DNA from 2 places in the Turicibacter sp. HGF1 genome. Region 2 is predicted to be linked to the other one. Evidence: a T-box and tRNA genes for the amino acid it is inferred to sense, from the RefSeq annotation. Region 2 holds a T-box; the other holds one or more tRNA genes.
The links. The T-box of region 2 lies ahead of leuS (leucine--tRNA ligase). A T-box ahead of a tRNA ligase gene usually reads a tRNA of that ligase, here a tRNA-Leu.
Positions count from the first base shown of each region.

Region 1: it has a tRNA-Leu gene. The T-box ahead of leuS (leucine--tRNA ligase) is inferred to sense a tRNA for this amino acid. The anticodon was not compared.

Region 1 is NZ_AEXQ01000100.1:17,304-20,735, forward strand. It holds gene HMPREF9402_RS10095 (hypothetical protein) at 497-886, opposite strand; tRNA gene HMPREF9402_RS10100 (tRNA-Leu) at 1,220-1,306, shown strand; gene HMPREF9402_RS10105 (hypothetical protein) at 1,447-2,079, shown strand; gene HMPREF9402_RS10110 (hypothetical protein) at 2,298-3,032, opposite strand; gene HMPREF9402_RS10115 (GNAT family N-acetyltransferase) at 3,118-3,432, opposite strand, start outside.
Region 2 is NZ_AEXQ01000060.1:42,769-46,200, forward strand. It holds gene leuS (leucine--tRNA ligase) at 1-1,462, opposite strand, end outside; T-box leader at 1,724-1,938, opposite strand; gene HMPREF9402_RS05805 (TIGR01212 family radical SAM protein) at 2,163-3,116, shown strand; gene HMPREF9402_RS05810 (tRNA (mnm(5)s(2)U34)-methyltransferase) at 3,116-3,432, shown strand, end outside.

The sequences.
Region 1 (3,432 bases), on a different contig from region 2:
GTTGTTTTGTTGTTGTTTTCTACATTGACTATATTAAACCATTTCAACACTTTTGTAAATAACTTTTTGAATATTTTTATTAAGAAATTTTTTCCATTTAATCGTAACGAATCAAAAGATACTAAGGAATACTATAGTTAGAGTATGATCTTCCTACTGATACGGATTCTTTATTCCTCAACATAGAGTTTAGCTTTCAATCTATGAATGAGTATCTTAATTTTTTCCTAACTAACGTCTAAGGTCTAGTTTATCTTCCTCTTTATAAACAATTACGATTGTTAGATCATCTACAGACTCTCATCGAGATTTTAAACCTTATTGAAGGTTAACAAACACTTCATTTCCTCTTATCTCATTTCAAGGTTAAGAAAGAGGCTTAAAGATAAAAAGATTTATCATTTTTAAATCAGAGCCTTTTCCTACTTAATCAAGCGACTCGCTAAAAAAGGATTGCGCTATGAATCGCAATCCTTTTACTCTTGAATGAATTAAATTAGACTAAAGGTAATTCTTTATGATCAAGTAATTTACTTTCGACTCTGACACTTTGAATGTCGTATTCACCATAATGAATATTTTCAAGTTTTTGAACCCAAGCCCATCGATCATAAGGGAATAAGGAAATAATTTCCGAATGTTCTTCATAAAACTTTTCAAGGTACTCTCGACAAAACGCTTCTGATTCAAATGGTAAACTTACTTTAAGGTAGGAGCGTGTGTATTCTTCTACTTTATCAGTAACAAAATCTTCGAGTAACTGATTTTGTAAATGCAACTCATTTTCAGCCCAATCTGAAATTTTTTGTTTAACCCCAGCTTGTGACGCTAAAAATTCTTCTTCACTTACTATTTTATTTGATGCTGACTGCCAGTACATAATCATATAAAATCCCTCCAAATTATTTTTTGTGCTTTTTTCTTATGACACTCTACATCCCAACACATTGTCGTCCGACAAAATTCAGCTTTATTTTATTTTCGAATGTTTCAAGTGCTCTAAGAAAACGCTTTATATTCATAATATACGTTTAAAAAATTAAAAAATTCATCATTTTATCTTTTTTCTTGTACAAATTTCAAATAAAAATAATCATTGCTACGATTTTTCAATTTCCTTCTCCTTTAAACTTTGTAAATCAAAAAATCTTATTTTTAAAAATATATTTAGGAAAAATATTGAAATTTATAAAATTCATGCTATAATTAGTTTTGTAAAGCCAGTGTGGCGAAATTGGTAGACGCAGTGGACTCAAAATCCACCGGAGTTTACTCCTTGCCGGTTCGAATCCGGCCACTGGTACCAACAAGCCATTCATTCATTTAAATAGATTAGACAACCTACTACATGTAGGTTGTCTTTTTTTTGTTTCACTTTAAATGATTGAATTTTATTCCAAAAAGTGGTAAAATTATCAATCATGTTTTATATTCGTGGGGGGAAATATGAACTACTTGAAAAACTATTCTTTATTAGCAAGTTTAATCGTCTTAATTTATTTTTTTTACACCTCATTAATCTATCAAAACCAGCCCGAAACCCTTTCAGCGCCTAATCTTCCTTTATTCAGCAATCATGAAGTTAAAAAATCTACCATTATTATTGAAAGCTTTGGAAGAACAGGATGTCCTTATTGTACGATTTTAAAAGAAAATCTATATAAGGAACTGTTTCATCCTAATTCTGACCTCTTAGGCATTTCAGCAAGATACTATAATATAAAAAATAAAAAAATTAAAAGTTATTTTAATGAGTGGCTAGAAAAATTCAATCTTCCTGAAAATCTAAAAGGGGCCGTTCCCGCTACCATCGTTAATGGAACTTACTTACTTCTTGGTTATAACGAAGAATCTACCTCTTTTTACCTGAATATTTTAGATCAAATCTCAAACGGTGAAACAATTGAGGAAAATCCGGATCAATATTTGTTTTTAATCAAAGATGAATATCGTCATTCATTAACGACTCCAACCTATTATTTACACTCATCCTTTCTTCCATTAAATCTATCGCTTCTAACTTATTCAGTCTTACTTACTATTTATTCCTGTCGAAAACCCAAGTCGTTATTAAACTAAATCTATCTTAAAAAAGGTGAAGTCTAGCTATAGACTTCACCTTTTTAAAAGAATAGTTCACATAAAAGTAGATACGTAATACACATTTCAAAAATAGCACCAAAAATAAAAGCTTCAATTGTCATATTAATCACTCCAAGATTTCCTTTGCAATTTTACTTTTATTATTTGTCTTTTTTTTCTCTTTACTCTATAAATTGTTAGAATCTCTATTTTTTTTACTGAGAAACTAAAATCTTGTAAACATGATATTTTTCATTATCGAAAACTAGATAAGCTGAAACATATCCTAGCGTGTCATTGTGAGAACGCCCTAATATACGGTGAGTTAAAATCAAATCGCTACCTTGATCAAACATTTTACTCTCAATTGAATCCGCATCGCTAACATGTGCTACGATGCCCTGAATCGGTTCTTTTAACATTCCCTGTTCATCATAAATCACCTTTAAATATTCAGGTGATTTATCTTTTAAATTAATTAACCTTGTTTGTTCTGAATTTAAATTTTTGACCTCAACTTGGTATCGATCTAAATATTGAACTTGATACTTCATTTTTTCCTCATACATGTCACTACTAAAAGCTAAACAAAATTCATGATTATGATTGAGTAACAAGTAATACTTCAATTCATTTCCGGTTCCACCACTTAAAATATACACACCAATATCTAATTGTCCATCATGATTGAAATCTTCCACATGTATCCCGCCACCCATTCCACTTGAAGTTGGAATGGCGTAATAACGACGTTCTTTATCCTTTCCATTTTCAATCACTAACGTTATTTCATTAATAATTAAGTCATCATTATTTTTAATTCCCAATAAATAAATCGTTTCAGCAACTCCATCTCCGGATAAATCACTTTGATGTTTATCTAACTGGACAACAGTTTTGGTTCGATAATGATCCTGGCTAGAGCGGTAACCGCTAATTCCATATTCCATACTATCCCCTCACTTTGCCTGCTTACCTTTTTAGTATATGCCAATCCATTAGGAGTGAGACAGGTAACAGTTCAAAAATTTCAAACTAAACCCCAACCTTTAAACTTCTTCTTTCCATAAACAAAACATCTCTAAAGACGCCTTCTCTTGTTTTCCCCATCTTTTCGCGATATCCCACATATCTAAATCCACATTTTTGATGTAACCTAAGACTTGCTACATTTTCTGGAAATATACCTGAAATCAAACTCCAAATCCCATTTTGTTCAGATTCTGTAATTAAATAATTTAATAATTGCTCTCCAATCCCTTGTCCGATTACGTGTTGATCCAAATAAATACTGACTTCAGCGACGCCTTCAAAACAAGATCGCGAACTCGTTTGACTCAAGGCAGTCCA
Region 2 (3,432 bases):
CACGACGACCTTTAACTCCGTCTTCACGTACAACTTCTAACCATTCTTTCGCATTTGCAAGTGGAGATTCTCCAGTTCCAGATGGTTTAATGTTATCCATAACCGGTAACTCGAGTGGTAATTGGTCTGCCTCTAAAACTGACATTGTTCCATCTTCCCACATAATAACTGGGAATGGTTCTCCCCAATAACGTTGACGAGAGAATAACCAGTCACGTAATTTATAGTTAACTTTACGAGATCCTTTTTGATTTTCTTCTAACCAATTAATAACAGCAGCTTTTGCATCTGTATTGTTCATTCCATTGATAAAGTCAGAATTAATGTGTGCAGCATCTCCTGTGAAGGCACCTTCTGTCATATCACCTTCTAAAACAGCTTTCATTGGTAAATCATATTTTTTAGCAAATTCAAAATCACGTTCATCATGTGCAGGGACCGCCATAACAGCTCCTGTACCGTAGCTTGCTAATACGTAATCTCCAATCCAGATTGGAACTAAATCTCCTGTGATTGGGTGAATCGCATAAGCACCTGTTGCAACACCTGATTTTTCTTTATTTAATTCTGTACGCTCTAAATCTGATTTTGCTTTAGATGCTTCTTGGTACGCTTCAACTGATGCACGGCACTCATCGCTTGTAATCACTGATACTAATGGATGTTCTGGTGCTAATACCACATAAGTCACACCAAATACTGTATCCGGGCGAGTTGTAAATACATCGAATGATTCTTCGTGACCCTCAATTTTAAAGTTAATTAAAGCCCCTTCACTTTTCCCGATCCAGTTGCGTTGCATATCTTTAATGCTTTCAGTCCAATCAAGACCATCTAAATCTTCAAGTAAACGCTCAGCGTAGTGTGTAATTTTAAGAACCCATTGTTTCATAGGCTTTTTGATGACTGGATGCTCTCCACGTTCAGACACCATTTTACCATCGACATTTAAAACTTCTTCATTTGCTAAAACAGTTCCTAACCCTTCACACCAGTTAACTTCGATATCTTTAATCTCAGCTAATCCCATATTATATAATTGAGTAAAAATCCATTGTGTCCATTTGTAGTATTTTGGATCTGTTGTATTTAACTCTTTATCCCAATCATATGAGAAGCCTAATGATTGAATTTGGTTACGGAATGTATTGATATTGATATCTGTAAATTCACGAGGATCATTTCCTGTGTTTAATGCATATTGCTCAGCAGGTAAACCGAATGCATCCCATCCCATTGGATGTAAAACGCGGTATCCTTGCATACGTTTCATACGAGATACGATATCAGTCGCTGTATATCCTTCAGGGTGACCAACATGTAACCCTGCTCCTGATGGATATGGGAACATATCTAATGCATAAAATTTAGGTTTTGACTTGTCTTCAGACGTTTTGAATGTCTTATTTTCAAGCCAATAGTTTTGCCACTTTTTCTCGATTTGTTTGTGTTCAAATGCCATGACGAATTCCTCCTGTGGGCTCATCCGTTGAAAAAAGATTCTCTTCTTTAAAGACTTTCTCCAGTTTTTGAGCAAATTTTTATTGTAGTCTAAATTTGACTTTTTAAAAGCAAATTCAGATGAACGATAACCTGTTCAATGCATAACTTATAATCCCAATTATTAGAAATAACTCCTAATAATTTGTGTCTATTACTTTTTTTATACCTTAATAAAGGAAAGGTCTTCATTTTAAGGCATAAAAAAAAGTACCCTGAAAGTTCTAAGGACGTCATAAACGCGGTACCACCTTAGTTGTAAGACAAAAAACCAGTCTTACCTCTCCATTCTTTTAACGCAAGAAATACGGCAGCCATTACTAAAGTTTCACAACTGCAACTCCAAGGTGAGTTCACAAGTGTTCTGTGCGAATTTCCACCAACCATTCGCTCTCTAAAACAGACATCCTTACTACTAGTCCTCTTCATAGCTTTATAAGTTATTATAAGAAAGATTATATCAAAACTTTCATAAAATACAACATTTTTTAATAATTCTACGATAAAAACCGTGTTAAATTTCAAAGATTTTGTTCAGTATGATAAAATAATGAAAGAGAGATGACTAAATGCCTAATAAATCTGATCATTCACTCTAGATTGACTTAGGCTAAGATTCATAAACATACGACGATATATTAGATTAGATAGGAGACGTTATCATGGATAATCCTTTTCAATATTCTTATTCAGACAAACGATATCACACGTTAAATTATCATTTACGTGAAAAATATAATCAAAAAATCTTTAAGGTTATGATCAATGCTGGATTTACATGTCCGAATATTGATGGTACTGTCAAGTACGGTGGATGTACGTTTTGTAGTACAAAAGGGAGTGGAGACTTCGCCGGAAAACCTGAAGATGATTTAAAAACACAATTTAATTCAGTGCGCGAAATGATGCATCAAAAATGGCCTGAAGCGGGATATATCGCCTACTTCCAAGCTTTTACCAATACTCATGCTCCCGTTGAGGTGTTAAAACGAAAATACGAAGCCGTTTTAGAATGTGATCCGAATATTGTCGGACTTTCAATCGGAACGCGTCCAGATTGTTTACCAGATGATGTGGTTGAGTATCTAGGTGAGTTAAATCAACGCGTGAATTTATGGGTTGAACTGGGGCTTCAAACGATGCACGATCAAACTGGAAAATTAATTAATCGCGGACATGATTTTAAAACGCTTGTCGAGGGAGTTGAAAAACTTCGCAAACATAACATCGATGTGATTATCCATATTATTAATGGATTACCAGGAGAAACACGTGAAATGATGCTTGAAACAGCAAAAGCTGTTGCGAAACTTGACGTTCAAGGAATTAAGATTCACTTACTCCATGTCATCGATGGAACACCAATGCACAAAATGCTTGATAAAGGAATGCTTCAATTGATGGATAAAGATGAATACATCGATTTAGTCGTCGATCAATTAGAAATTCTACCACCTGAAATGGTCATTCATCGCTTAACGGGCGATGCCGTACGTGAAGAATTAATTGGTCCAATGTGGAGTTTAAAAAAATGGGAAGTCTTAAATGCGATTGATGCTCGTTTGAAAGAACGTCATACATACCAAGGACGTCTGTATAAGAAGGAGGAAGTGTAATGGCTCTAACACTTGAACGCGTCTTACCTTTCTCAAAGTCTCTATTGGAAAAAATTGTATCTTCCGGAGAAACAGTAATCGACGCCACAGCTGGTAATGGATACGACACCTTATTTTTGGCAAAACTTGTTGGGGAGTCTGGTAAAGTATTTAGTTTTGATGTCCAACAAGAGGCCATCGATAGTACGAAGGCAAAACTTGAGGAAGCAAAACTTGAGAATGTTTCATTAATCCTTGATGGGCATCAACATGTTTTAAATTATGTCACGGAAGAAATCAGTGCAGCCATCTTCAACTTAGGGTATTTACCTGGTAG